2 regions of the Bacillus sp. z14 (2026) genome follow, and region 1 is predicted to be linked to the other one. Evidence: a T-box and tRNA genes for the amino acid it is inferred to sense, from the RefSeq annotation. Region 1 holds a T-box; the other holds one or more tRNA genes.
What was found. The T-box of region 1 lies ahead of AC4G3O_RS05785 (valine--tRNA ligase). A T-box ahead of a tRNA ligase gene usually reads a tRNA of that ligase, here a tRNA-Val.

Region 1 (12,760 bases):
AAAATGCGGTATCAATCAGCTATGCAGCGGTTGAGCTTGGTAAAAAAATCTTTGGTTCGCTTCAGGATAAGAAAATCCTCGTAGTCGGTGCCGGGAAAATGGGCCAGCTTGCCATTGAAAATTTATATAGCAATGGTGCCAATCAAGTAACGGTAATTAACAGAACCTTGGAAAAAGCCGAAATATTGGCATCTAAATTCTCTGGACAGGCAAAAATGCTTCAGGAATTGCAATGTGCCCTGCTTGATGCAGATATATTAATCAGTTCGACTGGATCAAAGGAATATGTAATTACAAAAGAAATGATGGAAAATATCAACATTTTAAGAAAAGGCCGTCCGATTTTTATGGTTGATATTGCCGTACCGCGTGATTTAGATCCTAAACTAATGGAACTGGACAGCGTCTTTCTTTATGATATAGACGATTTAGAAGGTATCGTTCAGGCGAACCTGGCAGAAAGAAAAGAAGCAGCAGAACAAATTATGATCATGATTGAAAGTGAGCTGGTTGAATTCAATCAATGGATCAAAATGCTTGGTGTTGTTCCTGTGATTTCTGCATTGCGCGAGAAAGCATTAGATATTCAGGCAGAAACAATGGAGAGTATGCAGCGTAAATTACCAGGCCTAAGTGAAAGAGAATGGAAGGTTATTAATAAGCATACGAAGAGCATCATTAATCAGATGCTTAAAGATCCGATTCTTTATGCAAAAGATATGGCAGAAATGAAGAATCCAGAGGCTGCTTTACAGGCATTTGTCTCGATCTTCAATATTGAGGAGCTTGTAGAAGAACAGGAATTTAAGGCGGCAATGCCATTCCAATCTAAAACATCGGTCCAGCAAAATAGACCTGTCTTGAAAGTGGTGTCACAACCATATTAAGCAAGGATGGGATATATGATTGATATTAATTTAAATAGATTGCAAGAAATTACAATTATATTATATGGACTTAGTGTCTTATTCTATTTCATAGATTTTTTACAAAATAATCGGAAGGCTCATAAGGCAGCCTTCTGGTTTCTTTCGATTGTTTGGTTGATGCAAACAATTTTTTTATGTCTATATATGTTTGAAGTGGGAAGATTCCCGGTTCTTACCTTGTTTGAAGGATTATATTTTTACGTGTGGATATTGATTACCTTTTCACTCATCCTAAACCGGATAATACGGACAGATTTTTTTATGTTTTTTACAAATGTAATAGGGTTTGGTTTGATGGTCATTCATATATTCTCAACATTAGAATCCTATTCTACGGCAGAAGCGCAAACTAAGGTGTTATCTGAGCTATCCATGATTCATATTACAGTTGCCATTCTATCTTATGCAGCGTTTGCTCTTTCCTTTGTCTTTTCAATTTTGTATCTAATACAGTACGATTTATTAAAGCGAAAGAAATGGGGGAAAAGGCTGAACAGGCTGGGAGATCTGGCGAAACTGGAACAGCTGTCTTATATACTGGTAGCAATCGGTGTACCTCTGTTATTATTATCATTAATACTAGGTCTTGAATGGGCCTATATAATCGTTTCGGATATTAATTGGTATGATAGTAAAATTCTTGGCTCATTTGCCTGCCTAATTATATATGGAATCTATTTATATCTTAAAGTTAACAACCGGATTTATGGGAAATCACTCGCTTATTGGAATATTGGTTCATTCTTGTTAGTGCTAGTGAATTTCTTCTTTTTCGGCAGCATATCAGCATTTCATGTCTATTGATGGAGGGTAAATCATGAGAAAAATCATTATCGGTTCACGTAGAAGTAAATTAGCATTGACACAATCTAATTGGGTTATTGACCAGCTGAAAAATCTGGGATTACCGTTTGAATTTGAATTGAAAGAAATTGTGACAAAGGGTGACAGGATTTTAGACGTAACTCTCTCTAAGGTCGGAGGAAAAGGTCTTTTTGTAAAAGAAATCGAACAAGCCATGCTAGATGGGGAAATTGATATGGCCATTCATAGCATGAAAGACATGCCGGCAGAGCTTCCAGAAGGGTTAACGATTGGCTGTATTCCAGAGCGTGAGGATCATCGTGATGTGTTGATTTCAAAAAATAATCTAACGCTTGCAGAACTTCCGGAAGGTGCGATTGTCGGTACAAGCAGCTTAAGAAGAAGTGCTCAATTGTTGGCAAAACGTCCGGATTTAACAATCAAGTGGATTAGAGGGAATGTGGATACACGTATTCAAAAATTAAAAGATGAAGAATATGATGCAATCGTATTGGCGGCAGCAGGTCTTTCGAGATTAGGCTGGAAAAAGGATGTTGTCAGTGATTTCCTTGATGAAGATACTTGCATACCTGCAGTTGGCCAAGGGGCGCTGGCGATTGAATGCAGAGCAGACGATCATGAGCTATTGCAGGAATTAGCTAAATTAACTTGTCAGGATACAAAAGAAGCTGTTACAGCGGAGCGTGTCTTCCTCAATAAAATGGAGGGTGGCTGTCAGGTTCCAATTGCAGGTTTTGCATATAAAGACGAAAAAGGGACCTTACAATTCCAGGCACTCGTCGGAACGCCTGATGGGCGTACCATTTATCGTGAACAAATTTCAGGAGATGATCCTGAAAGCTTAGGTATAACAGCTGCCAATCGCCTAATCGAACGGGGAGCAAAGACTTTAATTGAAAAGGTTAAAGAGGAGATGGAAAGCTAAATGAAGCATTCCTTGTTTCTTTCGGGTAAAGGCGTATTGGTTACAAGAGAAGAAGCGCAGGCCGAACAATTGTGTGCCATGATTGCTGAGCATGGAGGGGTACCAATTAAGGTGCCTCTTCTTTCGTTTCAAAAGGTTGATGATGCAGATAGGCTTGAATCAGTAAAAGAAAAGCTGAGCAGGCTGGAATCTTTTGATTGGATCGTTTTCACAAGCAAGCCGGGTGTTGATCTATTTTGTGAGATGCTGAACGAAATGGAATTTGAAGGAATCTATCCTAAAATAGCAGCCATTGGTAAAAAAACGAAAGCAGCCTTGCAGGAACATGGTCTGCAGCCTACTTTTATCCCACCGAAATATGTAGCTGAATCTTTTTTGCCTGCGTTTCTGGAAGTAGTGGATACGAGCGAATCTGTGCTCATTATAAAGGGTGATTTGGCGAGAGATTATCTATTTAATGGGCTGATAGCTGCAGGTATACATACAGAGGAGTCCGTTATTTACAGCAACCGTATGCCAGAAGACAGTGAACAAGCCTTGGTGGATGTACTTACAAATAAAAAGATAGATATTCTATTATTTACGAGCCCTTCGACAGTAAATCATTTTATGAAGACCGTGAAAAAACATCATTTATTTGACTGTTTGATAGATAAAGTGACAGTTGCAATCGGACCGGTCACGAGGAAAAGAGCCGAAGAACTGGGCGTGGCTGTCACATTATGTCCGGAGCAATATACCGTAGATGAAATGATGAAAGAATTAAGGCAGTATTATTCGTAATATAGGAGGACCTTAAAATGGCCAATATTGAATTTAATCGACACAGAAGATTAAGAAGAAATGAATCTATGAGAGCGCTTGTGCGTGAAACACATTTACATGTAGAAGACTTTATTTATCCGATTTTTATTACGGAAGGTACAAATGAAAAGAACCCCGTTACTTCTATGCCAGGAATCTATCAATTTTCCATGGATCGTTTGAAAGAGGAAATGGATGAAGTGGCTTCACTTGGTATCAAATCTGTCATTCTCTTTGGAGTACCGGATGAGGAAAATAAGGATGAATGTGGGACAGGTGCTTTTCATACACATGGGATTGTCCAAAAAGGGATTCGTTTTGTAAAAGAAAACTATCCTGAAATTCTTGTTGTAGCTGATACATGTTTATGTGAATATACAAGCCACGGTCACTGCGGTATGGTTGAAAATGATGAAATCTTAAACGATGAAAGTCTGGAGCTTTTGGTTAAAACAGCTGTCAGCCAGGCGGAAGCAGGAGCGGATATTATTGCTCCTTCCAATATGATGGATGGATTTGTGGCTGCGATTCGCCAGGGTCTTGATGAATCAGGCTATCAGCACATCCCAATCATGTCCTATGCCGTTAAATATGCATCCGCATTTTATGGTCCATTCCGTGAAGCAGCAAACGGAGCACCTCAATTTGGTGATAGAAAATCCTATCAAATGGATTATGCCAACCGTATTGAAGCCTTGCGTGAAGCTGAATCAGACGTTCAGGAGGGAGCGGATTTTATCATTGTGAAGCCAGCTCTTGCTTTCCTCGATATCATTCGCGATGTGAAGAATACGGTAAATCTGCCTCTTGTAGCTTATAATGTAAGTGGAGAGTATTCCATGGTTAAAGCAGCAGGTGCAAATGGCTGGATTGACGAAAAAGCTATTGTGATGGAAATGCTAACTGGTATGAAACGTGCCGGTGTAGATTTAATCATTACTTACTTTGCAAAAGATGCAGCAAAATGGTTAAAAGAATCAAATTAATTCCATATATAAAGGAGATTGCAACATATGCGTTCATATGAAAATTCTAAGAAAGCATTCCAGGAATCCATCAATTTATTGCCGGGCGGCGTAAACAGCCCTGTCCGTGCTTTTAAATCTGTAAATATGGATCCGATTTTTATGGAAAGAGGAAAGGGTTCAAAAATCTATGATATTGATGGCAATGAATATATTGATTATGTTCTTTCCTGGGGACCGCTGATTCTTGGCCATGCAAATGACCGGGTAGTAGAGGCGATTAAAAAGGTTGCTGAAACTGGTACAAGCTTTGGTGCTCCAACTTTAATGGAAAATAAATTGGCACAGCTTGTAATTGATCGTGTCCCATCAATTGAAATGATACGGATGGTTTCCTCCGGTACAGAAGCAACCATGAGCGCACTTCGTCTGGCACGAGGATATACAGGACGGGATAAGATTCTTAAATTTGAAGGATGTTATCACGGACATGGAGATTCATTGCTTATCAAAGCTGGCTCAGGCGTTGCTACACTTGGTTTACCAGATAGCCCTGGTGTTCCAGAGGGCGTTGCGCGAAATACCATTACAGTTCCATACAATGATCTTGAGAGTGTAAAACTTGCTTTTGACCAATATGGCGAAGATATAGCAGCTATAATTGTAGAGCCAGTTGCGGGAAATATGGGAGTAGTCCCTCCACTGCCAGGCTTCTTGCAGGGATTAAGAGAAATTACTGAAAATCACGGTTCTTTATTAGTCTTTGACGAAGTTATGACCGGTTTCCGTGTTGATTATCAATGTGCGCAAGGTCATTTCGATGTTACTCCAGATTTAACTTGTCTAGGAAAAGTAATTGGCGGAGGACTTCCAGTAGGAGCATTCGGCGGTAAAAAAGAGATCATGAGCCAAATTGCGCCAAGCGGTTCCATCTATCAAGCCGGTACATTATCAGGAAATCCGATTGCGATGACAGCCGGTTATGAAACGTTAATCCAGCTTAATGAGGATACGTATAAAGAGTTTACTAAAAAAGCAGATCTCTTAGAGGCAGGGTTTAAGGAAGCAGCTGAAACCTACCAAGTACCTTTAACGTGTAATCGAGCAGGGTCTATGATTGGCTTCTTCTTTACTAATGAACAGGTTAAAGATTACGAGTCTGCAAAACAATCAGATCTTCAATTTTTTGCGAATTATTATAAAGAAATGGCGGAAAATGGTGTATTCTTGCCGCCTTCTCAGTTTGAAGGAATCTTTCTTTCAGTGGAACATAGTAATGAAGATATTCAAAAGACTATACAGGCTGCCCAAAAAGCGTTTAAAGCAATTAAACGATAAAGTGAAACAATGTCCGTTGAGGAATTACTTTCATTCCACACGGAGCATTAGTTGAACTAATCGACTTCTTACTGCTGCTTACCTTTGTTTTAGGCGAGAGTCCATGCTCCAGTTTGAATGAGATAAAGTGATTAGTAGATTCCCCCGGAGAGCATACTCAGGGGAATTTTTTTATTCTCCAGACATACGTTTAACAAAGCACATATTTTCTGTATCTGCAGCATAGGCTGATAATGGCATTTAGATGAAAAGGGCTGAAGGGAGGAAATTGGGTGTCTGAGGATCATGCATCGTCATTACGATTTTCATTAGAAGAGAGTGTGTGGTTTCAAAGGGGACAGGAAGTTGAGGAACTGTATTCCATTTCGCTTGAACCAAATGTTTCAGCTCATCAAGTAGAACAGTATGTGATTCTTAAAGGGACTCTGGATTTAATGGGGGAATATAAGGCCACTGAGGCAACAGGACAGGAAGAAGGAGCAGAAGATCCGTTTCGGCGCTATGTTTCTGTAATCGAACAAAGGGAGCATCATTTATTTGAATTCCATCAGCAATTTCCTGTAGATATAACGATTCCTGCAGAAAGAGTTCGGGAAATGGATGAGCTTAATATAGGTGTGCATACATTTGATTATAAGCTGCCAGAAAAGGGATATCTGCAAATTAGAGCAGATTTATGGATTGGTGGAGTTTACGATAATTTGCCTGAAGAGCAGACGCAAGTGACAGAGACAGAGGAACGGGAAGAGACTTCAAACTATCAAAATGGAACATCCGGGCGATTTCAGGAAGAGCATCATACTCATACATGGAATAAAATCAACGAAGATTTTGAGGAGTCAGCAGAGGAGATTACTATTCAGGCAGAAGTCCATAATGAGCAAGAGGAAGAACAGATAGAGGTGCATTTATATCGGGAAAATTCTGAGGATGAGGATCAGGAGCAGGAGGATTTGGCAGATTCGCCTGAGATTTATCTCAAGAACCCAACTTCTTATATAGAGAGTAATCATAACCAGGATGACCATTTTTATGTTGAAACTAAATTGTCACCCCGACTGCATCAACCAGCCGATTATGAAGAAACACAGCCGAATGATGAGTCAGATCATACAGACAAGGACTATAGCCCTTTTGCTTTTGAACCGGACCAATTAGTTGACAGACAAAAGCAAAAAGATGAAAACCAATCTTTTTCCATTCCATATGATAATAGATTTGATGAGGGTCCTCCGGAATTAATGGAAGTCGTTCCTTTTACTGCCGAGTATGAAAAAGAGGAAAGTTCAGAATATGAAAAAGAGGAAAGTCCTGAATATGACAGAGTACAGCCGCACCAATCTCAAGCGAATGTAGCACCAGATTTGAATAAAGCTGCAGTAGAACCGGAAACAAATGTTTCTCGCATAAGTCAACAGAAAAAAGAACAAACATCCAATCAGTATGTAGAGAAAAAGTATCAATCGTCTGATTCTAAAAGAAAGAATGGGAAGGAGAACGAAGATCAAACTGAAGGTAAGTCTAAATCTTTGTTATACGATTTATTTACAGAGGAGGAAGAATCACAACAATCAAAAGTAAGAGTCTGTATTGTCCAAAATGGAGAAAATATTGATGTTCTGGCAGATCGATATAAAACGAGCGTTCAGCATATCGCGAGAATAAACGGGATGGAATTAACATCCGATCTAAAAGCTGGTCAGGTAATTTATATTCCTGAAGCTGCTGCTTCTTATAAATAATAGGTCTAGTTAACAGCAGAGCACAGCATTATATGCTCTGCTTTTTTAATAGGAATAGTACAATGCAATTTAAATGTGAGAAACATGGCTGCATAGCTCATTAAAAAATAATGACTTATGATAGGGCAGCTGAAATAGATTTCATTGGTTTCCAAAAAGGGCACATGCAGAAAGGGTGCCAGAGGAATGTTAAGAAAAGATCAGGAGTGGATATCTGAGTTTCTAAGAAACTATCAATTGGAACTTGAATTTTACGAGGATTTTGGAAAAGTAAAAAAAGTATATACGAACAATGGTATATTTGCGATTAAAACCATCCCGGCAACCAAAGGCATTGATTTTATCAAAAATGTGCAGAACCTATATCAAAATGGATATAACCGAATTGTTCCGATTTTTCCAACAGTTGATGGCAGATATGGAGTATTAACTCATGATAAAATCAGTTACCTTATGCCTTGGCTGCCGGATGAACATATAGAGGAACGGGCAGAACGACACCAGCAGATGTTCAGGGAATTGGCAAGAATGCATACGCTATCTGGCAAGGAAATTAACATTACGAAAGAGGAACGGGAAGAGCATTATGAAAAAACAGTCAAGGAGTGGGAGGAGCAAAAGGAATTTATTCGTGAAATGGTAACAACCATCGAAAAGAAGTGGTATATGTCTCCGTTTGAGCAGTTGTTTAGTATGTGCTTTTATGACTTGTCTCAGGCTCTGACGTATTCCTTAAATAAACTGAAGGAGTGGTTTGACCTAACAAAGGAAGAAGAAAAAGTACGCAGTGTGGTGACCCATGGAAATATCTCAATTCATCATTTCTTATATAGTGAAAATGGTTATGGCCATTTTATCAATTTTGAACAGAGTAAAACCGCACCTGCCTATTTCGACTTATTGCCTTTTGTCGTTAAGCAGTTAAAAACTTATCCAATCCAGGGTGAAGAAATAGTTGAGTGGATCTATCTTTATCTGAAGTATTTTCCCTACAAGGAGGGTGAGCTGCGTTTATTCTTATCCTATTTAGCCTATCCGGCTAATTGTATCAAGGTAATAGAACAATACTCCAGAAAAAAAGGTAAACAGGATGAAATACAATTTTGCCGAAGATTCCAAAGGCAGTATTGGTTATTAAAAAACATTGAATATATTATTATGAGGATGGAACAAATAGAAGAAAGCAAAAAGGCGAAGGAAGAGAAATAAAAGATATGGCATCAACATAATAAAATGATAGGCTGTATCAAACAAAAACCAGGCAAACCTACCTGGTCTAAATGAATAGTTATAAAAGATTACAGAATATCAAAGTGGAAGGCTAAAGCAAGACCAATCAGTAATAATAGCAGAAACAAATCAAAAGTGGTCGGAAAAAAGAATGTCCGGATTCCTTGAAAAACGGCAAAGGGAATGGAGAATTGCTGTAAGACATTTCTTGTATTTCGAATCCACGGAGGCATATTGTATTGAGTTACCTTTTTTCGCATGTAAATTCCCCCTTTATGATAGAATATAAAATTACCCCTGAATGGGTGTCTGTACAGCATTATTTAAAGCGTCTAAGAATGAGAATTGACGATGACACCTTGGACATAGGCTTGAATAAAATATAGAAAAATGGGAAACAATGATTGACGAGTAGATGCATACTTATGTATGATAACAGTATTAAAAAATGATTTCCGATTATGAGAAACCAAAATAACAATGAAAAGCTTTGAATGGGAAGAGTATGTGATTAAGACTGTAAGAGAGAGGAATCCATCGGCTGTAAGATTCCTTCAGTAACCGTAATCGCAGAAGGTCGCCCGGGAGCTGTTTCCGTGAACGTCAATAGTAGCGGATAACCGGTGAAGAGCCGTTAATGAAATGAAGTGCCGATACAACAGTTATTTGTATTGGAACAAAGGTGGTACCGCGAGACATACCGTTTCGTCCTTTTTATATAGAGGATGAAGCGGTTTTTTTATTGCGTTTTTCACCAATTATGAAAGTAAAGGAGAATGAAAAATGGAGCAACAAACGGATATTGGTATGCCAACCAAATACGATCCTCAATCAATCGAAAAAGGACGCTATGATTGGTGGTTAAAGGGTAAATTCTTTGAAGCGGGACAGGATAAACAAAAACAACCTTATACGATTGTAATTCCTCCTCCAAACGTAACGGGTAAACTGCATTTAGGTCATGCATGGGATACTGCGCTTCAGGATATTTTGACAAGAATGAAGAGAATGCAGGGTTATGACGTATTATGGCTGCCAGGTATGGACCATGCGGGAATCGCAACTCAAGCGAAGGTAGAAGAAAAACTGCGCAATCAAGGTGTTTCACGTTATGATTTGGGACGTGAGAAATTTGTTGAAGAAACATGGAAATGGAAAGAGGAATACGCATCCCATATTCGTGAGCAATGGGCAAAAATTGGATTGGGCCTTGATTATTCTCGTGAACGCTTTACTTTAGATGAGGGACTTTCAAAAGCTGTTCGTGAAGTGTTTGTAAAACTTTATGAAAAAGGCCTTATTTACCGCGGTGAATATATTATTAACTGGGATCCAAGTACAAAAACAGCGATCTCTGATATTGAAGTAATTCATAAAGAGGTTAAGGGTGCTTTTTATCATATGCGCTACCCACTTGCAGATGGCAGCGGGCATATTGAAGTTGCGACAACTCGTCCGGAAACAATGCTTGGCGATACAGCAGTTGCAGTTCACCCGGAAGATGACCGTTATAAGCACCTGATTGGAAAAACGGTTATCCTGCCAATCGTTGGAAGAGAAATTCCGATTGTTGGCGATGATTATGTAGAGATGGATTTTGGTTCCGGCGTTGTAAAAATTACACCAGCACATGATCCTAATGACTTCGAGGTAGGTAATCGTCATAATCTTGAACGCATTCTAGTTATGAATGAAGACGGAACGATGAACGCGAAGGCTGGCAAATATGAAGGTATGGACCGTTTCGATTGCCGTAAGCAAATTGTGAAAGATCTTCAGGATCAGGGAGTGTTGTTCAAAATTGAAGAGCATATCCATCAGGTTGGACACTCTGAAAGAAGCGGATCTGTTGTAGAGCCTTATTTATCTACACAATGGTTTGTTAAAATGGGACCATTGGCAGAGCGTGCAATTGAAATGCAATCCACTGAAGGTAAAGTAGAATTCGTACCGGAACGCTTTGAGAAAACATATTTGAATTGGATGGATAATATCCATGACTGGTGTATCTCTAGACAGCTTTGGTGGGGTCACCGCATTCCGGCTTGGTACCATAAGGAAACAGGCGAGGTACATGTAGGAATGGAAGATCCTGCAGATATCGAAAACTGGACGCAGGATACAGATGTATTGGATACATGGTTCAGTTCTGCGTTATGGCCGTTTTCCACAATGGGCTGGCCTGATACAGATTCAGAAGACTTTAAACGTTATTATCCAACAGCAGCTCTTGTGACTGGATACGATATTATTTTCTTCTGGGTATCAAGAATGATCTTCCAGGGACTTGAATTCACTGGAGAGCGTCCATTCAAAGATGTATTGATTCATGGACTTGTACGTGATGAGCATGGCAAGAAAATGAGTAAATCTCTTGGTAATGGTGTAGATCCAATGGAGGTTATTGAGAAATATGGTGCGGATTCATTAAGATATTTCTTAACAACTGGAAGCTCACCAGGTCAGGATTTACGTTTCAGCTATGAAAAAGTAGAATCTGTTTGGAACTTTGCCAATAAAATTTGGAATGCATCCCGTTTCTGCTTGATGAATATGAATGGGCTGAAATATGAAGAGATTGATTTAACAGGCGAAAAATCAGTTGCGGATAAATGGATTTTAACTCGTCTAAACGAAACGATTGAAACTGTAACAAGACTGGCAGATAAATATGAATTCGGTGAAGTTGGCCGTGCATTATACAACTTCATTTGGGATGATTTCTGTGATTGGTATATTGAAATGGCGAAGCTCCCTCTATATGGAGAAGACGAGGAAGCTAAACTTACAACACGTTCTATCCTTGCGTACGTATTGGATCAAACGATGCGATTGTTACATCCATTTATGCCATTCATCACTGAAGAAATTTGGCAGAACCTTCCTCACCAAGGGGAGTCCATCACAACAGCATCTTGGCCTGTTGTAAATCCGGACTTAACGGATGAAAAAGCTTCTGATGAAATGAAATTGCTTGTCGAAATCATTCGTACAGTACGTAATATTCGCGCAGAAGTGAACACGCCGCTCAGCAAAAAAATCAAGCTTTCTTTGAAGGCGAAAGATACAGAAACACAAGCTGTTCTTGAGAAAAACAGCAGCTATATCGAGCGCTTCTGTAATCCAGAGGAATTAACAATTGGTACAGACATCCCTGCTGATGATAAAGCGATGACAGCTATCGTAACGGGTGTTGAATTAATTCTTCCATTGCAAGGTCTATTAAATATTGAAGAGGAACAAAAACGTCTTCAAAAAGAACTTGAAAAATGGAAAAAAGAAGTAGAAAGAATTGAGAAAAAGCTATCCAATGAAGGCTTCATGAAAAAAGCGCCTGAAAAGGTGATTGAAGAAGAAAAAGCGAAGCTGGCAGACTATGTTGAAAAACGTGAGGCTGTACAAAGCCGCCTGAAGGATTTAGAAGAATTGGCTTAAGACATTTTATTGCGCCCTGTTCGAAGCATTTGAACAGGGTGTTTTTGTTCAATCATGTCATACTAATACATAGCGCAATGGTTGAGGAGTGAAAAAAATGATACAGGATTATCAACAGGCAGAGAAGTTTCTTGCAGACCGTACAGCAAAACTTGGGATGGATTTTGGCCTGGAGAGAATGGAAAGAGTCTTACGTAAATTGGGAAATCCGGAGCGCAGCATTCCTTGTATACATATAGCAGGCTCAAATGGCAAAGGTTCTACGCTTACATTTTTAAAACATATTTTGGTGGCAGAGGGCTACCGGGTAGGTACCTTTACATCTCCCTATCTTGAAAAGCTGAACGAACAAATTATGATTGATGAGGAAATGATTTCGGACAATAAGCTAGTTGAATGTTTAAATTACCTCCTCCCTGTTTTAAATGAAGCAGAGCAAGAAGGGGATTATCTGACTGCTTTCGAAGTAACGACTATATTAGCTTTTCTGCACTTTAAAAATGAGCAACCGGACATTCTTATTATTGAAACAGGACTTGGGGGAAGACTTGATTCCACTAATGTAAT
Region 2 (12,760 bases), on a different contig from region 1:
TCTATAATTCCCATTCTAATAGCCTTTACAGCTACTTCTGTTCGATTTTTGGCATCCAGCCTTCTCATAATGATTGAAATATAGTCTCTGACTGTATACTCACTTAAATAAAGCTGAACAGCTGCCTCTGTTGTAGACGCTCCTGCAGCCAATAACTTAATAATATCAACCTCACAAGGAGAAAATGATAGTTTACGATTTAAATCATTCTGTGTTACAGAATTTTCAGGGTTCGTAAACCTAAGCAACAGCTCTCCTGCACTTTGCCCAAATTTCATTAATGCGGGATACAAGCTCCTATCTCGCTCAAATTTCCGCCCTGGCCCTTTATCTAGTAAAATGCCGCCAATCATCTTACCTTCTTCCGGAACATAAATAGGGACAATTAACATGGATACGAGATTAAATTGCTTAATAAATTTTTCAGGAAAACCGTATGTGGCATCCTCTATAAAAATAGGCTGAAAATTACGCAGCTCATTTCCTGCTGGTTTTAATTTATTCAAATAATGTGTCAGTGCAGGAATGTTTATGATTTGTTCCTGATTATCTATATGGTGGGCGTATACTCCTATTGCTCAGGTGTAGGTGGTCAGATGGAAGATAGCAGTGAAGAGGAATTAAAGGATATTATTAAGAGTTTACAAGAGGGGACTAAGAAGAAACAAACAAGTCAGAGGAGCAAGATAAAGAAGAAACCAATAAAGAGGAAGAATCGGACAAACCTTCGGGCGATCAGCCTGCAGCTGAACCTGAAACACCGGAAGCTGAGACACCGGCTATCGAACCTGCCCCAGATCCTATGTACCAACTGAACCAGAAGAGGAAGAAGACAGTGAAAATCCGGATGATGGTGTAGAAGAACCTGATCCTCCTGTGGACGATGGCACAGACGAAACTGAAATACCAACTCCGCCACCTGCTTCATAAACTACTTATCTATCTAAAAAGGAGCTGTCGAAATGAATCGACAGCTCCTTTGTCATGACGGTTTAAACGAACTTACATTTGGAAAGAGATAGGGTTGAACGGTCGTATCACTTCTTACAAACAACGGATGCAGGGGATGCCCCTCTCTTGTTGTACCCAGGCAGTTAGGATCATATCCCTTAAACCAGTCCGATAATAACTGATAATCTTTGTGATGGATGGTACAGTTTTCTCCCCAGCCAACGATAATTTCAGAACCGCTGTGTAAGGCATTTTCTAAATAGAAGCGGTTTTCAGGACCTGTAGCCTCCTCCAAGGACAGATTCCTGAGATCTCTCCATTCCCTGCTCCGATAGGCAAATACATTCACCAATTCCACAGAACCGCAATCTAATTTCTTAGCAAACGAAACACAACGCATGGTCGTCCGGTCATCCACTCTGTCATCAGCCTCGCTTGGGTGTAAAAGAACAAAGACAGCTTTTCTTAAATTGTAATCATCCCATTCCCTCTTTAGGGAATATCGATAATTTCCTTTTATAATGGCACTCCTTTTCAATCGATTTCCCCCTTTCCGTTCCTATTATTATGTATAAGCTCCTCAGGTGACTTTTATGATAAAACCGGCCAACAATCATTGAGAACAATTTTGTTCCATTATTTTATTTGGAGCTTGACTTGCTTTTTGTGGGTAAGTGGGTAGGTGTCTAATTCAATATTAAGAGGACCCTTAATGATTTCTTCTGGTTTATAGTAGAAGCTTATAGCGTCTAAACCGTCTATTTCCCAGTACTCCGCTTCCCCTGTTGAAATTTCTTTACCTGTTCCATCATTTATCATTCCACCGCCAGAAACAGTATCTTTACTCTTGGGGATTTTCATGAAAATATACACCTTATTTTCTTCTATCTTAGAAGATTTCACTAATCCATCCGATGGATATTTCAATAGCCTGCCTGTTTTTTCATCAACTTCAATGATTAACTCATCCTTATCTAGAGCATGAATACCATCGAATAGTAGGTACAGCTTCTCGGGTTTCCGAAAATAATTACTTTCTATATAGATTTCACTTTCTTCCTCATTAAAATGACTGCCAGTAGATCCCCATATCTCACCTTTATCATCCATTAGCCTAACATGATTCAAATGAAATATTTTTTTTGTATTATTCGGATCATATTTTACGTCAACCCTGACACTTAGTGGATCAATTTCTACTTTTCCAAACGTAATCCGCTGATTGTCTATGGTCACTGTTTCATCAATGGCCATCTGTTTATGCTGACCTTTATACAAGGAATGATCTATTTTCAAAGGGAACTTAAATGGACCTATTAAGCTAGTGTCATTTTTCAGATGGACTTTTAGTTCTATTTCTTCTCTATCTTCAAGCTGATGCACTAGATTAAAATCTAAGGAGCCGAACCCATTTTCATGAGCTGAATAGGATATGGATTGCTCGACACCGTCTCCGTCAATCAATAGATCGGGAAATTCTATTTGTATATCATCCCCTGCTCCCTCTATATGATAAAAAACAACCATCCTATGCCTATCAACAATTAAGGATTCAATCGTTACCTTATACCCATCCTTCTCTTGCGTCTGTCCAACTGACTGTAAAAAATCATTCTCCACTGCAGACATATAGCCTTTATCGTTTCGGATTAGATTGATAATTTTTTCTGCGCCCGGTATAGAAGAAAGGGCATTTGCAAAGGACGGTGACACTCGTACCAGGCTAATGCAAAACAGGAGTACAATAGCAGCCGCTGCTAATCCTGTATATTTTATAAGTCTTTTTCTCTTCTTGTGTTTGGCTTTACTAAAGCCTGACTGAATGGCTGCGGAAACTTTTTCGTTTGGTACAGGCACATATTCCATTTGTTTTTTTAAATCCAATAATTCTTGTCTCTCTTTTTCATACATGGCGGGTACCTCCCGATTCCTTCATTAGTTCCTTGAGCTTCCGAAGGCCTTTGTAAAGTCTTGTTTTAACCGTACTTTGTGGGCATTCACATATATCCGCAATCTCACTTATGGATAGGTCCCGTAAATACTTTAATACGATGATTTCACGTGATGGTTCATCCAGGAACATGAACGCCTCTTCTATTTCAAGCTGACCATAATCATCCGTATGGACCATTTCCTGTCCAATGAAATGATGGTGTATTTTTTTGGCCTTCAATTCATTTGAACAAACGTTTAATAAAATTCTTACAAGCCATGTAGAGAAATAGGATGGCTCTCGCAGCTTTTTAATTGAACGGTATGCTCGAAAAGTCGTTTCCTGGATAGCTTCCAGAGCTTCTCCTTCATTTTTTAAATAGACAATGGCCATTCGATACAGCTGTTCCTTATGAAGATCTAATAAAGTTAAAAATGCTGTATCATCCCCTTTTATAGCCCTTTGTACTAAAGAAGCATCTTCATGCATGCGGCTCCCCCCTGTTTTCTCTCTACTTATTAGACTGTTTATCCTAGAAAAAAGTTTCAATATATTATAAAAAATACCATAATTTTATAGTTTTAAGATTTATAGCATAAATAAAAGACCTCAAAATCAAGAGGTCAATAATTAAGAATCTAATTAGAGGACATAAAGTATAGAAGTGTTATCAATGGAAATATCATAAATAGTATATTTAATATCTGAGTGAACCATAGAAACAAAGTCTTTTTTTGGGCGGTTTTATTGATATATAGAAAAGAAGCTGCACCTATAACACAGGGGATCAAGCCTAATAATGGATATCTTTGAGGAGTTGAGTTAATCGATTGGATAAGGGCCATTATACATACCACCAAGCTTACCCCCATTAAAAGCGCTGGAATCCATACTTTGTTTCTTTTCATTCCCAATACCATCCTTTCTGCGGAACAACTAATATTTCATATAAATTGATTCGTTTAATCCCATTTTATGTACTTCACTTTCTAATAAATCCTTCTCACTATAAAACAAAATAAAAAATGATTGGTAAAGTGATTAAGCTAAGTACTGTACTTATAAATGTACAAACCGAAACAAATTCCGGCTTTGTATTAAACTGAATGGCATACATCGTCGTATTTGCAGCAGCAGGCATTCCGGCCATGATAATCATTAATTGTTTAAGCAAGGTATCGATTGGCAAAAGGGCTGAAATTCCCCACGCTACAAGGGGCGCCACTGCCAATTTAATGATTAGTGCATACGTAACCTTTTTATATTCAATATTCTTAAGACTGATTTTGGCTAATTGCATACCTAAAACAAGCATGATTGTCGGAATAGCCGCGCTTCCAACTAAATCAATGGTAGTCATTAAGGAATGGCTGATGGTAATACCCGTGTACTGAAATAACAGTCCAAAAATCGCTCCATATGCAACAGGCATACGTAATACAATTGCAAGTGTATCTCTAATCCCTCCGCCTATATCACTTCCTCGCGCCGCTACATATACCCCAATTGTAGCCATCACGATACTTTGGGTGACCATTAAGATGATGGCGTAATCAAATCCGGCAGCGCCAAACAATAATAACGCAACAGGTGTTCCATAATTACCATTGTTCATAAAAACCGAACCAAGAATGAGCCCACAGGTTTCCTTTATGTTGTATTTATTTATAAAAGCGATAAAACATACAAAGATCATAAGTGCTAAACAAAGCCCAAACGCGTAAATAACAATATAAAGATAATCTAAGGTCAGTTCATTAGTATAAAACGTTTGAAACACCAGTAATGGTGTCATTAAATAAAGGGACATCGTTGAGATCGTTTTTGGATCAAATCCTATCTTCTTCTCGCCTATATATCCTAAAGCAAATATAACAAATACCGGAATCAATACATTAAAAAACTCCATCTGCTTACCTTCTCTCTGGTTGAAACTATCATCTTTCACACACCATTATACCAATTCCTTCCTTTAAAACTTCAAAATATTTTAAATTTTTTAAACAATATTCTCTTTTACCTATTTATCTATTAAAATAGAAATTATTGGAACTTAATTAAAGGAATCAGGAGGCATTATGCAGTCTTTTAAAAATTTGTTTAGTCCATATCGAGGCTTACCCAAAGAAATTTATATTATATTTTTTGCTCGAATTATTAATAGTCTGGGAGGGTTTGTACATCCGCTGCTTGTTTTAATCCTCACTCAGAAGATTGGCATGGATAGTGCCCAAGCAGGACTATATGTAACTTTAGTCAGTGTTATTTCTGCACCAAGTATGATTTTAGGCGGAAAGCTGGCCGATACCTTGGGAAGAAAATTTATTATTGTTGTTTCGCAAGGTCTAGGAGGCATAACCGTTATATCCATAGGTTTAATAGAGCCTTCGATGACCATGGCCTATTTGCTCATGCTATCATCACTCTTCTTTGCTTTGTGCTCACCTGCCTACGATGCACTATTGGCGGATTTAACTACCCCCGAGAATCGGAAAGGTGCTTATTCATTAACCTATATGGGTTTTAATTTAGGTTTTGCGGTTGGTCCAATCATGGCCGGTCTACTATATAAAAATCATTTAGATCTTGTTTTCATCATTGATGGGATCGCTACGCTCTTAGCTACAACATTAATTTTTATTTTTATAAAAGAGACAAAAACCAAACATATTTCGGTAACAGAGAAAACGGAAAGAAAGCTTGAGGAGCATGTAGAAGGATCTGTTTTTAAAGTACTGAGGGCAAGACCAATATTAATTATGTTCGCTTTTATTCTATTATGTATCGAATTTGAATACGCTCAATGGGCATTTACCATACCGCTGCATTTAGAGGAGTTGTTTAATGATTCTGGCGCAGCCTATTACGGAACACTTGCCGCATTTAACGGTATATTGGTTATCTCGTTTACGCCGATTATTACGAAACTGACAAATAAGATAAGGCCTATAAAAGTGATAGCCACCGGAGCCTTGTGCTATGCTTTTGCCTTTGGTATGCTCGCCTTCACCACGATACTTCCCTTCTTCTATGTATCTATTTTCATCATGACCATTGGAGAAATCATGATTGCAATCAATGCTTCGACCTTTATAGCTAATCAAACACCAGCTTCGCACAGAGGCAGAGTCAGCAGTATTCTCCCACTGATAATTGGCGCCGGATATGCAACAAGCCCAATGATTATGGGAAGCTTTATTGCAGCATACTCGATTACATCTGCCTGGATGGTAATTGGATCCCTCGGATTCATTTCAGCAGGACTCATGTGGCTGCTTCAGAAGAAAGATCTAACCAATCAGCCTGACACCGACCATGTGAAGGTTGGTGCTTAATCTAATCTAATAACAGAGAGGGGGCAATCACATTCTCTTTTCATGATGTGATTGCCCCCTTAAATGAATAATAGTTTCTCCCCCATTACCGGATTCTCTTCCTGAACTGACGTTTAATTTTACAGACCATCAAACTCCTTTCAAAAGAAAACCAACAGGCCCTGAGATAAAAATTAGATTATAAATGATTAAAGGACCAATCGCGGTCCTTTGATTCAAGATGTCATAATATGTATAAAGATCATAGTTGAGATTGAGATTTAGCCATTGATATATCCTCTTTTGAAACGATTTCCCATCCATTGGCTGTAAGCTTATTTATATAATCATCGAATCTAATTTCCTCTAATTCAATTGCCATCGGACTAAGAGATACATAGCATTCATTCTTCTCATAATTAACCGTCACCTTCACAACCTCATATCCGTTGTGAAATCCCTGATCAAATCCAGGATCTTCAATAATGTCTCCTATTACCGGACGGAAAGATGACTCAACTGTTTTCATCATCATTTCGCTTCTACTATTTTCTTTATCCTTGGTAGATGTTAAAAAGACGTATAATTTAATTTTCATTTCTTCTCTCCTTCCAAATTTGGTTTAAAAAACTTTAAAGGCATATTCAATGGTGATTTCATTGCACGATTGGTACTTTTACAATCACTCCCTACGAATTGTAAATTTAATGATAAACTTGTGTACTGAATGGATCGATTTGTTGCTCACTTACTCTTGCGCGAACTTTTGAGGTCTCAATAATTTTATAATTACCATGTCTGACAACTGTTCTCGTTGTGTTGAGTTTCAATTCGTCTGCATATTCTTTAGAAATTTCCACAATACACGAAGCTTCCCTCAGTATTATAATTTCTCCAAAGATAAATAAATTTCCTCTTTTAAAATAAATCACATCACCTATTTCTCCCTGTACATATTGATCCCTATACTCGAAATCCATTTCACTACTCACCGTCCATGTTTTTATAATCAATCAATTAAAGATATATGTCATTGTTACTATCGACATTTTATTATGTATTTTTACACTTTTTTTATTTCTATAATATGGCTAAAAATATACAATCGTACATATCTTTAATTTATAATAAACATATCGAGTTTTAACAGTTAACAAGGTAGGTGCAAGTATGGATCAGCAACAATTATATTTTTCAAGTACAATTGGCAGTCAAAAGCCTGAAACTATCCGTAATAAAACAGCAGCCTGCCCCTTTTGCCAAAGAGATGAGCTTACCGATATTCTTGAGACAAAGGGAGATATTATTTGGTTGATGAATAAATATCCCACTCTTCTGGATACCTATCAAACGGTCATTATTGAAACCAATCAATGTCACGAAGATATAAGGGGATATGAACAGAAGCATATGCGTGAATTAATTCGCTTCAGTATTGCTAAATGGCTTGAAGTGGAGAAGACTGGTGAGTATGAGTCCGTTATCTTATTTAAGAATCATGGTCCCTTTTCAGGCGGCAGCATTCAGCATGCCCATATGCAAGTGATTGGAATGAAACATGTAGATTACCATAAGAATATGGCAATGATTGATTTTGAAGGCACAGAGGTATACAAGAAATCCGGTATTGAGTTAAATGTATCAAAGTATCCAGTTATCGGTTTTACTGAATTCAATTTAATATTGAACACATTAGATGAGATTGATGATTTTGCTGATAAACTTCAAATCCTGGTCCGTTATATTTTGGATGGTTTCCATAAGGGATGCACCAGCTATAACCTTTTCTTTTACCATTTTCATGACTTGATTATTTGCAAGGCCATCCCACGCTTTGTTGTATCTCCCTTGTTTGTCGGCTATAAAATTCCACAGGTACTTATGGAAGATCGGCTTGATATCATTAGGAAAGATTTATCCAGATTACTCACCCAGACTTAGGCTATCGCAAGGCTCCCTCCCGTCATAACCGGGAGGCTTTTTGAATTCCATCATTCATTACTGATATAGCAACCAAAATACGACCTGGAAATTTGGCTTTTTCAATCCTAAACCTCCCACAGAATGAGTTAGATGACGACAAACGTAAAAGCACTCTTCCAGAGCCAACTCCCGTATTTATAATGCATGTAATCCAATTTCCACAGCAAATAAGGTCGAGTCTCAAGCCTATGGCCATCAACAGCGACCGGCCACTGATTATCACCGATTTTTAACTGATCTATACTATGCATTCCATCCTGCGTATAACCATAAATTCTGATCCATCATTGGCTAGGATGATTTCGATATTTTGGTAGGGTTGGGCAATTATTTTACTTTGCTTTTCCACATAATATACTCAATTAATGCCCGATACTCATCCATTTGTTCTTTATCAATTACGGTTGTCTTTAATTCCTCGATTAGGTTGATTAATTCCTGATTCATATTTTGATTGGTTTCAACACCTTCTTGTACGCGCAATAAAGTTTTTAAATCTGCATTTAAAACAAACGCTAGCCTTTTCAATACTTCAATTGAAGGATTTTGATTCACTCCCCTTTCAATATTGCTTAAATAGGATTTAGATATTCCGGCATTTGCAGCTAGCTGGGTCAGTGTCATTCCTTTACGTTTACGTATTTCCTGTATATTTCTTCCTATCATTTTCTCTACCTCTTTAGCTCAGATTATTTACTTCATTAAGACCATCTGCAAACAGTTAATTACTTTTTCCATATCCTCTTCTGCCATGTTGGTACCTTGCTCAAGGCGAACATTAGGTTCAGCTCTTTGGAAAAACCGGTCACGTGCAAAGGTTGTCTATCCATCATTTTTTCTCCTTCTGATCCCCCATTCTTTTAGCAAAGGTTCCCACCACTGTGTATCCTTCCTTCCCATTGGCTCCAGTTACAAAATATAATCCACTCCGCAGCCAGGCATGAGCCTTCATCTTTCCTTCCTTATCTCTTGCTGTTGCCATATAAAGAGTACTTTCAATGCCACGCCGCTCGAGCATTCTCATTCCTGCAATCGCCATAACAAGACATTTACTTTCCCAAAACGTATATCTACTCATCGTCTCCAAACTTTTGGACACTAACTCCAGGATTTCAGTATGGGCTGGCACATAAGTTAATGAGGTCTCTTCCATCTTTCTGCCCAATTTAGGCGCAATTTTAGAAAAGGGCAGACTCTTTTGTATCCGGGCCACTCCCAAGGAACAATAAGCTTCTGCATACATCATGAAGGTTTTACTATCTATGGACAGCAAGGTTCGAGCTTTCTGAATGAGGTTCATAAACATAACTCCTTAGGAAGTAATGGTTTAGTCAATTAATTCTTCTTTTTTCAACATATCCAGGAAATGAACGAACCTGACTTTCACATTCTTCAGGGCTTCCGTCATACTCTTCTGTTAATCGATCCACAAGCTCATCGATACTTAGGTTCATTCATTAGTTCCCAGGTTAAGCCTCCGACTTCACCGAGATTATAATATTTAACATTATGGACGCTTAACATCACTTTCTCCCCATCCATATCACTGACTACATTCCTTTTGGACATAATAAAAGTTGATATATTAAGATTTCTATCCTTCAAGCTAAATTAACTCTGGCAACTTCACTTTTGATTGCAAATCCAAACGCCTGGTACACCATCTGCTTCAATACCTGAATCAACTTCATCACTCCAATTTTAAAAAAAGCCCTATACGATAAATTTGTATAAGGGCTTTTTCCTTCTCTACACAATCAACTTCCTCTGTGACCACCGTTAACTTGCCCACCATCAAAAGTTATTTTCACATGAAGAACCTCAACTCAAGATTCGTTTTTGACATACTTTTTTCTCCTTCACCCCTGATGTATCGTTCTTTATTTAGAACACATGGAGCAAAGCAGGCCCTTTTCATCCTATTATTGTATTGAGTTTATCTATCTTTTATAGATATAATCCTAAACTACAATCAGTTCTCTCAAACTTATAGATATAATTCATAGATCAATAGTCACTAGTTCTCTATAAAGAACTGATGTATACTAAAAATATCATTTTTAGTAAATTATGTCAAACAAATTCACTAAAGATTTTATAATTTTTAGTATGCGCAAAAAGATCAACTGAATGATAAATTTGCTTTCAAAATCGCCAATTATTAGACAGATCTTGGTGATGATTATTACAGACTTTACTCTGAAGAATGTCAGACAGATTCATGAGGACTAAAAAGGCTATGTTCCTTCTCTAATTTAAAGGATCGCTTTGTGTATTTATATAGAAGAAAGATCCTACAACAAAAATTCATCTTGACTTTAACTGACTTACCCTTTATATTAATTATTGTAAATTAATTAGTATTCTGATTCCGTAGCTCAGCTGGGAGAGCACCACCTTGACAGGGTGGGGGTCGCTGGTTCGAACCCAGTCGGGATCATACTTTTTAAGAAGGCTTAAACCTAGATGTATCAAGGGTTTGAGCCTTTTTTCTGTTTTTTAGTTGAAGTCTCATCCTCTTGTAAATAGCCAAGTACCTTTGTTAGGCTCTGCTAAAGGAGAGAGTATTTTTCCATTGCCATCAATCTTCTTCTATTTCATAAGTTAAACCTTTAATTGCATTGATTTTGGCTATTTCATTTTTATCAGATGTCATTATATAGCACTCTGATTCATGAGAGTTAGTTGCCAGCCAGTCCTCTCCTTCTTTAATAAATGATAAATCTCCAGGTAAGTTAGGGAAAACCCAACTAAATAGAGAATTGGATAGTTCCAAAACTGTTGTTTTTAGCATGTTCATCTGTGGAAAAATAGTATACTTTTGCAGTTTGATTATCTTTTAAAATGTTACTTGCCCATTCAGATTGCTCTTTCATAAGCTTAAATGATGGATCAAACTTTCGTAGAATGGGGGCAAACTTAGTTAAGTCTCCCATATCCTTTCTAAGAACTAAATGAAACTCATCACATATATCAAAGGCCAATTCAATAAGCTCACGGTATGTATTTCCAGACGGATTCTTTGTAATTTTGAACATAGATATTACCCCTCACTATTTTTTGAAAAGAAGAATATACCTAACCCCTTCTTCCATTTATTTAAACACATATTTACATTAAATTTCACTACTTCTCTATGATACTTAACTAGTTGTTATACACTGGTGATTCTCTCAAAGAATCAGTTTATTAGTAATATTTTGTCTCTATACAAAACGATTAAGCAGAAGGTAAAGTAAATATATAACCTTTCTTTTTTGATACATACTTATAAAACAAATTTACAATATAGCTGCTATCCTATCCAAAACCTACATGAAAGAAGGAATGCAAGATGGAGAAGCTTGAAGTGATAGTGGAAATGAAAGAGGGAAACCTGATTCGTCTCTATGCCAATAAAGTATATGATACTTTAGGAGAGACCTATCACGGGGATATCTTCACGACAAAAAGTGAATTGTTAAAGCATTACCCAGATTGCGAAGTGATGAATGGATATGGGTTAGCAGACCCGCAAACCAGCCTTTTAATCTCCGGAATAAATGATTGGTTTGATACGATTGAAGAAGCGGTGACAACACTCCAAGCATTACATCACAAACAAGAGCTGGACGCTTTATACGAGGCAACAGCAAGCTATTATAACCTGCTCAAATCAAACACTAATTTAGCAAGGATAATAGAAGAACTGGACAATCGTGATACAACATCATTCCCCGAAAAAGTAATTTCATTATATATGATTACAGGGTTCGCAAATGATTGGTTCCCAGATGAAATCGCAGAAGATAAACGGCAAGAGGTCAAGAATGTACTAGATCAAGCTTATATGAAATGCTCAAACATTGTAATGGCACATCAACAAGCAAAGAAAGCTCAAATGATGATCACGGCAACAGAATACCTGGGTCTACGCAGAAAATTTTATTCAAAACATTAAAGAAAGCAACTACAAATTATGATGTAGTTGCTTTTTTTGCGTTAAAACTCATTTAAAACTAAAATATTTATCACTTCTTCTGTTGTTCGATGCTTTTCTAGCATCTACATAAATAGTTTCATTAAATATCCTAAGAAAATACCCACGATCGCGAAATCGGTATCGCCAAATGTTGTACCTTCAAAACCTAAGTCTCCTAAGACCGGTAGTAATAATGCTGGCAAGAAGCTGATCAGAATACCGTTAACAAATGCACCTAACATAGCTCCTCTTCTGCCGCCGGTAGCGTTTCCGAATACACCAGCTGTTGCTCCGCAAAAGAAGTGTGGTACTAGACCAGGAACAATTACTTTCAAGCCAAATAACGGAAGTAAAAACATACTTATAATACCTCCGAGAAAGCTAAAAATAAAACCAATAATGACTGCATTTGGGGCGAAAGGGAACACCACTGGTACATCCAATGCCGGTTTAGCATGAGGAACAACTTTGTCCGCTACCCCTTTGAAGGCAGGAATGATTTCTGCTAATAATAATCGAACACCCGCTAAAACGATATAAACACCTGCAGCGAACGTGATTGCTTGGATAAGGCAAAATACAATAAAGTTTTGACCGCCGCTCAACTCATTTTCAATG

Region 2: it has a tRNA-Val gene. The T-box ahead of AC4G3O_RS05785 (valine--tRNA ligase) is inferred to sense a tRNA for this amino acid. The anticodon was not compared.

The regions. Positions count from the first base shown of each region.
Region 1 is NZ_JBZFQK010000001.1:1,204,782-1,217,541, reverse strand. It holds gene hemA (glutamyl-tRNA reductase) at 1-887, shown strand, start outside; gene AC4G3O_RS05825 (cytochrome C assembly family protein) at 903-1,733, shown strand; gene hemC (hydroxymethylbilane synthase) at 1,747-2,679, shown strand; gene AC4G3O_RS05815 (uroporphyrinogen-III synthase) at 2,680-3,462, shown strand; gene hemB (porphobilinogen synthase) at 3,480-4,469, shown strand; gene hemL (glutamate-1-semialdehyde 2,1-aminomutase) at 4,497-5,786, shown strand; gene AC4G3O_RS05800 (LysM peptidoglycan-binding domain-containing protein) at 6,059-7,528, shown strand; gene ysxE (spore coat protein YsxE) at 7,715-8,737, shown strand; gene AC4G3O_RS05790 (YszA family small membrane protein) at 8,827-9,018, opposite strand; T-box leader at 9,240-9,474, shown strand; gene AC4G3O_RS05785 (valine--tRNA ligase) at 9,542-12,193, shown strand; gene AC4G3O_RS05780 (bifunctional folylpolyglutamate synthase/dihydrofolate synthase) at 12,291-12,760, shown strand, end outside.
Region 2 is NZ_JBZFQK010000002.1:354,585-367,344, reverse strand. It holds gene AC4G3O_RS07855 (response regulator transcription factor) at 1-506, opposite strand, end outside; gene AC4G3O_RS07850 (DUF1643 domain-containing protein) at 983-1,489, opposite strand; gene AC4G3O_RS07845 (DUF4179 domain-containing protein) at 1,588-2,862, opposite strand; gene AC4G3O_RS07840 (sigma-70 family RNA polymerase sigma factor) at 2,855-3,373, opposite strand; gene AC4G3O_RS07835 (AEC family transporter) at 3,891-4,793, opposite strand; gene AC4G3O_RS07830 (MDR family MFS transporter) at 4,963-6,219, shown strand; gene AC4G3O_RS07825 (hypothetical protein) at 6,461-6,796, opposite strand; gene AC4G3O_RS07820 (DUF2187 family protein) at 6,903-7,178, opposite strand; gene AC4G3O_RS07815 (DUF4931 domain-containing protein) at 7,369-8,139, shown strand; gene AC4G3O_RS07810 (helix-turn-helix domain-containing protein) at 8,509-8,847, opposite strand; gene AC4G3O_RS07805 (lasso peptide biosynthesis B2 protein) at 9,011-9,481, opposite strand; partial or broken gene AC4G3O_RS07800 (lasso peptide biosynthesis PqqD family chaperone) at 9,513-9,750, opposite strand; tRNA gene AC4G3O_RS07795 (tRNA-Val) at 10,549-10,621, shown strand; gene AC4G3O_RS07790 (hypothetical protein) at 10,932-11,219, opposite strand; gene AC4G3O_RS07785 (hypothetical protein) at 11,516-12,121, shown strand; gene ulaA (PTS ascorbate transporter subunit IIC) at 12,226-12,760, opposite strand, start outside.